2 regions of the Oxobacter pfennigii genome follow, and region 2 is predicted to be linked to the other one. Evidence: a T-box and tRNA genes for the amino acid it is inferred to sense, from the RefSeq annotation. Region 2 holds a T-box; the other holds one or more tRNA genes.

Region 1 (4,407 bases), on a different contig from region 2:
ATCCCGCGGAATATTACCCACAAGCCTTGATTATAAGGATGCCGTGCACAATGTATCAAGGGCCAGTCTTCTAACGGCAAGCCTTATTACAGGTGATTTAACAAATATAAAATATGCTGTGGAAGATAAAATGCACCAGCCTTACAGGCTTGATTTGATAAACGACGGTAAAAAAGTATTTGCATCGGCATATGAAAATGGTGCCAGCGCAGTGTTTTTAAGCGGTTCAGGCCCAACACTCATGACAATCATATGCGACATATCCACAATTGATAAGGTTAAAAACTGCTGCAGCAAATTAAGCACCAATTGGGATATAAAGCTTTTAGAAGCCGATAATACCGGTGCAATGATTGTTGAATGATAAAAATAATATATGACACAAAAACAGAGGAGTGCACTCCTCTGTTTTTGTTAGATAGTATTAAGCTTTTATCCGAAATACCGTTGCTTAATTTTGACACCTATCTCTCGATAGGTGGGTGTCCGCATACATACCTCTATCTTCCCCTGCCATAAATGGACTTACACTGGGCCTGATATCAGTGATGAGATATAGGACTCCCTTATTAACTCTGTAGGTTCAAAATATAAGTCTGACGAATATTTCAGAAATTTGCATGTATCTTAGTATCTCCATTATATAAATTTTTTATATATTTTTCAATAAGTATTTTGCCTAAACACAGCTATAATGCCCCTTTTATGACATTCAAGTTTTGCTAATATTAGTTATTAATGCATATTTTCAAGTAAATAAAAAAGACTTCTACTGATTAAAAAAACTCATCTCATTTTGAGTTTGGAACTTTTATCACAATCCTTCAGACTCTTTAAATTAAGCTGTAACTTTAAGGTTTTCAGAGTTTTAAGACGTTATAACGATATAAGTATCGACATATTACGAGGTATTTGTTAATACTATTGAGACAGCCTCAAAATAGGTAACAAGCTGATGTTAACCAGCAGTTATCCTCTAAAACAGCGTATTGTTATGAGATATTCAATGCAAGGGAACCGAACATTGTCCCAAGTCACGTGTAACTGTTAAGCGTCGTCAATAAAGTTAAAGGGCTTCAATGGCAGACGGTATGGAAGCATGGGAAGCATGCATTCCCGTAAGTCGAGAGGTAAATTCTCTTGCCCAGGCTGTTTTGATGTTTATGCGTAACAAAGTGGAGAAAACCACAATGTCAGTATCGTAACCACAATAATTTTAAATTGATATTATTGTGTATCACACAGTATAATGATAATGAGGTGATATGATGCCAGTGAACGAGCAAATACAAAACTTTATCACGGAGCTTCGCCGAGGTAGTTTAACGCTGGCAGTTTTGGGATGTTTGAAACAATCGCACTATGGCTACGCATTGCTTGAAACAATGCAGGAAAAGCAAATAGACATTGAAGCTAACACGCTATATCCCCTTTTGCGTCGGCTGGAAAGCCAGGGTTTACTTGTTAGCGACTGGAATACCAGTGAGAGCAGACCACGAAAATACTATACTATCAGTGAAAAAGGCGAAATGGTGTATAAAGAATTAATAGCAGAATGGAAGAAGCTACAAAGCAACATTGAATCCATCTGCAGGGAGGATGACCATAATGGATAATTTGATTGAGCGTTATGTCTATGATGTTACACGCCGCCTCTCGGAAAAAGACCGGGATGAAGTAAGTAAAGAGTTGAAATCTAACATCTATGACATGTTGTCGGAGCATGCAGATGAAAACGAAATAAAGATGATATTGTATAAATTGGGTTCGCCCACTTCATTAGCAGAGAAGTATCGGCAAAAGCCCCGATATTTAATATCTCCGGCTATTTACGACGATTATGTGCGTGTACTAAAGTGGGTTCTTCCTCTGGTCGGAATTGTAGTTTTGGTTATTGGCATAATTCTGGGGGCTATTGCTTCTATAAAAGATGGTATGGTTGATTTGCCTTATTTAATAAGCAATACTTTGTCAAAGGGTATTTCCATGGGCATATCTGCGGCCCTTCAGGCCCTCGTATGGACAACGGTTGGCTTTATAATTGCCGAACGTACAGGGGCTAAAGCAGGCCAAAGCGAAGAACAGGAATGGAAAATTGAAGATTTGCCGGAAGTATTGCCTAATGATAAAGGCAAAATACCATTGTCCGACAGTATTACTGAATTGGTGTTAACCGTTGTATTCTCTGTTTTGGCTATTTTAATGTGCAGTGGATTTTTGCCTATCGCTTTCGTTATCCAAAATGGTGATGTGCAAATACACACCCTTTTTAGCGCCGCATTTTTGGCAATCTGTGTCCCTGCTGTTGCTTGTATTGCTTTATTGGGCGTTTGTGAATGCATTTCCAAGATCAAGGCCCGTAGATGGACGCCTTTTGTTTGCGGCGCAGTTATTGTAAACAATATAGTAAGCACATGCATAATAATTTACCTGCTAAACAGGCCCGATTTGTTTAGCGCGGAATTCACATCTTTTCTGCTGGCTGTTGATTGGGGCAGCTCTGATTTCCTGCGCTTTATGGGAACGAGTGGAATAAATGCATTTATTGTTTTTATTTCCATTGTTGTTGCAGTCTGTTCATTGGTGGAATGCGGTCATGCAGTTTACAGAACTCTAAAAAACAGGAAGCAGTAATAACCGCGATACAAAAGATAGAGGATGCCGGAATGAAAAGGCATCCTCTATCTTATTTTTTAGATATATAACACAAATCCGAACCCTTCATCAACAGGATTAACCTGTCGTAAATGGTTCGGATTATATTAATTTGGTGCGAGAGACGGGACTTGAACCCGTACGGTTGCCCACACGCCCCTCAAACGTGCGCGTCTGCCAATTCCGCCACTCTCGCATATATCAGTTTTAATCCTGACAAGAATAAATTATACTATGTTTATAATTTGCCGTCAACATATAATTTCAACATTTTCATTGGTAACTTAATACTGTGCTCTAATCTTCAGGCAGGTTTTCTAAATACTCCAGAACATCTCTGAAGCTTTTATAATTGATATATTCTATATTGTTCTGTAAACAGAATACAGCCAAATTATCCTTTGCAAAGACCACATCGGCAGCTTCTGCGGCACATCTGTCTGTAAACCCGTCCCCTACATATACTAAGCTGAATTTGTCTTTATACTGCATCATGTATTTATATTTGCATATGCCGCAAGGTCCGTAATCCTTTATGCAATCCGGAACCTCCCCGTATTTTGCTGCCATAATTCCATCCTTTATCTCCAGACTGTTGGAGAATACAGGTATATCTATGCTTCGGCCGTACTTATTGAACAGCCTTTTAACGTAGTTTATAAATCCGCCGCTTAAAATGATAGTAAGGATATTATTATCCCTTGCATAGTCAAGCATATCAAAATAAGCACTGTCTATCTCCATATACCTATCAACATACTCAAAAAAATCTTCTTCGCTTACCCTTATTTTCTCATATTGGGTCTGCAGGCTTTCTCTCAGGCCAATAAGGCTCCCCCTATAACTTTGTTCTATTGTCCTGGTTTCTTCATTTCCAAAATGCTCGAATATTGCCGTATTAACATCTTTTAGCGATATAGTCCCGTCAAAATCACAAATAACAGCCACAGGTTTATTGTTCAGTTTCTTCAATATTAACACCTCTATATGTACAGCATTTGTTTTACATTATATTTTAACATACGTATGTAAAAAGTGAATGAAATATCGGCTACGCCAGGCAGTATTTCTTACTGCAAGGCTTATTTTGTTGCCATTAAAAAATAAGTTATAATATAAGCGTATAATAACAGTTGATTATTGTAGCAATGATTACTAAAATATTGCAAATGAGAGCGTTATGGTTTGCAGCATGAGAAGGTAATTATTATGATAGTGCTGTGCTGATTTTCATCTCTTTAGCAATTACTTTTCATAACAGAATAGATACAGAGCTTACACCATATATAAGAATTACCTATGATATTTTTGGTATTAGCAAAAACTTAGAAGAGAAAATAAGTATCATCAGCTCCTATTTAAATGAACCAGTAAGTGATTAAATCACGTTTGCCCTGTAAATTCTACCTTGTCCTCGTTAATGCTTTCTATAATTGAAGGTTGATTGAATGTAAAAAGCCGATAACATGATTAGCCGTAAACATTAAATACAGCGTCCGCATTTCAATATAATAGAAAAGCCCAACGTCTCAATTTATTGATACGTTAGGCTTTTCTATTTCATGGTGGGCCATCAGGGACTCGAACCCGGGACACCCTGATTAAGAGTCAGGTGCTCTACCAACTGAGCTAATGGCCCATATTTTTTTGCTTTCCCTATGTGGGAAAGGTGTGACAAATTATCTTCGATGTATTATTTTTCGAATCCTAGTAGTTTCAATGGTTTTGGCGCGCCCAGTAGGATTTGAACCT
Region 2 (4,407 bases):
CATAATTATAATCAACGTACCAGTTGGATGTGGTATCGGCTATGATATCCACCTTACCGTTGTTAAGTGTTGCTATACCCGGCAAAACAACGCTGGAGCCGTCTGTCTGAATAACACCGTTTAAAAAACTGTCCATGTCTTCCAGCATATTACAAATAGGTATTTTTTCATCGGTATCATTGCCTGCCAGGTCTATACCGAATAAAGAAACAAATTTTATTTCAGGGTGGGCAAGAAGTAATTCTGTTAGATAAGCTTTGTCAAGGTCTTTGCTTTTAATTGTATATACCAGGGTATCATTTGCTGATTTTTGAGTATTAATGACCATTTTATACACCTCTATAATTTATAATGTATTAATTATTATAACAAAATGCTGCATAAAAAAACAGGGCATATGCCCTGTTTTCAGCCAATAACTATATTTACAAGTCTTCCTTTGACAACGATGATCTTCTTTACGGATTTGCCTTCAAACATTACCGTTATTTTCTCATCGGCAAGGACTGTTTCTTTGATTTGTTCTTCCGGCATGTCAGAAGGTACTTCAACTTTAGAACGTATTTTACCGTTAATCTGAATTCCAAGCTCAACTACGTCCTTTATTAATGCCGAAGGATCAAATGCAGGCCAGGATTCATTGAATACCGAATAATTCATGCCGAGTTTTTCCCACATTTCCTCAGTGAAATGTGGCGCAAAAGGAGCTAGGCATTTTAAAAGAGTTGTGAGTCCTTCTTTAAATATTTCAGCATTTTTATCCTCTGTATCCGAATCATATTTGTACATGGCGTTAAGAAGCTCCATCATCCTTGCAATGGCAGTATTGAACTGGAACTTATCGGCATCCTCAGTAACACCCTTTACAGCATAATTTATTGCATATTTAAGATCTTTTTCATTCTTTCCTACGGTGCCGGAGGTTTTTATCTCACCCACCCTTGCAGTCAGACGCTCGATTCTGTCCAAGAATCTGTCAATGGCTTTTATACCTTCATCGCTCCAGGCACCGCCTTCAATATAGGCAAAGCCGAACATGAGGTAGAGCCTGAATACATCGGAGCCGAATTTTGATATATAATCATCAGGAGAAACAACATTTCCCCTGGACTTACTCATTTTGTTGCCGTCAGGTCCTAATATGGTGCCCTGATGCACAAGTGAGAGGAAAGGCTCATCAAAATCAAGATATCCCAAATCCCTCAATGCCTTTGTAACGAATCTAGCATATAAAAGGTGCATGCAAGCATGCTCTGCTCCCCCCACATATTTGTCGACAGGAAGCATCTTATTTACTAAGTCCTTGTCAAAAATCTTATCTGAATTCTTATTATCAGGATACCTTAAGAAATAAAATGAAGAGCATACAAATGTGTCCAAAGTATCCGGATCCCTCTTTGCAGGTCCACCACAGTGAGGACAGGTTGTATTCATAAATTCTTCGCTTTTTGCCAAAGGTGATTTTCCGTCCGGTGCAAATTCAACGTTGTAGGGTAAAAGTACCGGCAAATCTTCTTCGGGAACGGGAACCACACCGCATTTATCGCAGTGAATCATGGGTATGGGTGCCCCCCAGTATCTTTGCCTGGATACCAGCCAGTCCCTTAACCTGTAATTTACTTTTAAAGCTCCTTTATTATGGTCAGCAAGCTTTTCCACAATGCCTTTTTTAGCATCCTCGGTAGCAAGTCCGGAGAACTCTCCGCTGTTTACCGACACTCCGTATTCGACAAAAGGCAGATCATCATTTCCTTCAGCTCCCTTAACTACTCTTATTATGGGCAAATTGAATTTTTCAGCAAATTCAAAATCTCTTTCATCATGGCCTGGAACTGCCATAACACAGCCTGTTCCATAGGTATTAAGAATATAATCTGCAGTCCAAACAGGCACTTTTTCGCCGTTTATGGGGTTGATGGCATAAGCTCCTGTAAATACTCCGGTCTTCTCCTTTGTAGTTGACAGCCTTTCAATTTCACTTTGCTTTCTTGCGGCGTCCTGGTATTCTTCCACAGCCTTTTTATATTCGGCGGTAGTAATTTTATCCACCAGTTCATTTTCAGGTGCCAGCACGACATAAGTAACTCCAAAGAGGGTATCCGGTCTGGTGGTGAAAACATTGAAGGTTAAATTACTGTCAGCGATAGAGAATGTCAATTCAGCACCGGTGGATCTTCCGATCCAGTTTCTCTGCATTGCCTTGGTTTTTTCCGGCCAGTCTATGGTATCCAGCTTTTCCAAAAGCTCATCGGCATAATTGGTAATCCTTAAAAACCATTGTGTAAGGTTCTTCCTTGTAACCTCGGTTCCGCAGCGTTCACAGGAGCCGTCCTGTACCTGCTCGTTGGCAAGAACGGTGTTGCAGCTGGGGCACCAGTTAACGGGGGCCTCTTTTCTGTATGCAAGGCCGGCTTTATATAATGTGAGGAAAACCCACTGGGTCCATTTGTAATAATCGGGCATACAGGTTTTAACCTCATGGTCCCAATCAAACATGGCTCCCATTTCCTTAAGCTGCCTTTCCATGGTTTCAATATTATTCAACGTGGAATCCTGAGGATGGATTCCGGTCTTTATGGCGTAGTTTTCAGCCGGAAGGCCGAAAGCATCAAAGCCCATAGGCTGGAATATTTCATAGCCCTGCATTCTTTTCATCCTTGCCCAGGAATCCGTAGGGCCGTAGTTGTACCAATGTCCTACATGGAGCTTTGCACCTGAGGGATATGAAAACATTTCAAGGCAATAAAGCTTTTTATCCAATCTGTCCATATTAAATTTATAAAGTTCGGTATCTTCCCATTTTTTCTGCCACTTTTTATCAATGTCAGTCGAATATGTGGACATAATTTATCCTCCTTGTTTTAATGTCAGGGTTCACATCTCTTATTAAGCAACAGGTATGATGCAGATTTAAGATATGCGCCTGACTTATTTATTCACAATAAAAGCCTTTCATCTGTAAGAGACGAAAGGCTCACTTCCGCGGTACCACTCTAATTAGTTTAACACCCAGCTTATTCGGCATACATAGTATGCCGCGCATAATAATATGCTGTTCCCTTTAACGGTGGAAGCCGTGCAAGCCTAATAAATACTTTCGGTTGCAGGCTCAGGAGCGAGTTTGATAATCTTCGTGCTGCCTTTCACCGCCCGGCAGATCTCTTAAATCAAAAGAAATATCCTTGTTCTCCATCATAGCCTATGGCTGCTTCATAGAAGAAGCATCAAATATAACATAATATTACTACAAAGGTAAATAAAAATAAAGTATTTTTAAGTCTATTAATGTTTGAGTTATATATATATATTTACAATATGTCATATGTTTAGTATAAATTATATGCAAAATTTCCATAAATGAAACATGGGAGAAGAAAATTGATTTTGTATGTGCCACGTTTTAAGGTTATGTTATAATGAATTCGTATGGCTATGCCATACGAATTCATTCAACATGGAATTTGCAGAGCAAATTTCATGATATAATAAATCCCTGCAGGATATATTGCGACATGAATTTCACATAGTAAAATTCATGATATAATAAATAAGTAATATTACGGGGATTAAATCAAATATGCAGGAGGAAAATCACAGCAAATATTATTTCTGTGATAAAAAGGTGAAGTTATGTCAAAAATCATTTTAGTAACCGGCGGAGCCAGAAGCGGAAAAAGCAGTTTTGCCCAGTCTCTTCTTGAAAATAAGGAAGGGGTTCTTTATATAGCTACATCCGTTGCATTTGATGATGAAATGAAGGACAGGGTTAAAAAGCATAAGGAATCCAGACCGTCGAGCTGGAGGACTGTAGAATGCTTTAAAGACATGGATATACATTTGAAGGATGTAGAGGAAAAAGTAATGATTCTGGATTGCATAACCATAATGGTTACCAATCTCATGTTCCACTACGAGTTGGAGTGGGAAGACTTAGGAATGGAAAGAATAAACGAAATAGAAAACCTTATTGCTGATGAAGTAGGTAAACTATTAAAAATTGCAAGGGAAAAGAATGTATATTTAGTAGTCGTGACAAACGAACTTGGCATGGGTGTGGTTCCGGGAAACAAATTGACCAGAGTGTATAGGGATATTGCCGGAAGGATGAACCAGATGATTGCAGCTGAAGCAGATGAAGTATATTTGGCTGTCTGCGGCATACCCCTTAAAATTAAGTAGGTGAAAAATATGAACAGGCTTATATTGATGCTGCAGTTTTTCACGAGAATTCCAATAAATAAAGAGGTTCCGGTAGAGCCGGAGGATTTCAGAGGAGGAAGCATATTCTTCCCGGTGGTAGGCCTTGTTGTAGGGCTTATAAATTTGGCAGTGTATTATCTTGCACGTCACACCGGAAACTACATGTTTGCTGCCATCCTTGCTGTTTTATCCTGGGCTTCAATAACG

What was found. A T-box is a leader RNA that pairs with one kind of tRNA and senses whether it is charged. The one in region 2 lies ahead of leuS (leucine--tRNA ligase), so its partner is inferred to be a tRNA-Leu.
Region 1: it has a tRNA-Leu gene. The T-box ahead of leuS (leucine--tRNA ligase) is inferred to sense a tRNA for this amino acid. The anticodon was not compared.

The regions. Positions count from the first base shown of each region.
Region 1 is NZ_LKET01000016.1:103,258-107,664, reverse strand. Features, by position in the region: gene thrB (homoserine kinase) at 1-364, shown strand, start outside; RNA gene ssrS (6S RNA) at 430-618, opposite strand; gene OXPF_RS23265 (hypothetical protein) at 1,080-1,205, shown strand; gene OXPF_RS02165 (PadR family transcriptional regulator) at 1,347-1,616, shown strand; gene OXPF_RS02160 (HAAS signaling domain-containing protein) at 1,609-2,634, shown strand; tRNA gene OXPF_RS02155 (tRNA-Leu) at 2,769-2,851, opposite strand; gene OXPF_RS02150 (MtnX-like HAD-IB family phosphatase) at 2,953-3,627, opposite strand; tRNA gene OXPF_RS02145 (tRNA-Lys) at 4,219-4,294, opposite strand; tRNA gene OXPF_RS02140 (tRNA-Arg) at 4,382-4,407, opposite strand, start outside.
Region 2 is NZ_LKET01000011.1:12,589-16,995, reverse strand. Features, by position in the region: gene OXPF_RS00625 (type I glutamate--ammonia ligase) at 1-328, opposite strand, end outside; gene leuS (leucine--tRNA ligase) at 409-2,844, opposite strand; T-box leader at 2,959-3,205, opposite strand; gene cobU (bifunctional adenosylcobinamide kinase/adenosylcobinamide-phosphate guanylyltransferase) at 3,631-4,179, shown strand; gene cobS (adenosylcobinamide-GDP ribazoletransferase) at 4,189-4,407, shown strand, end outside.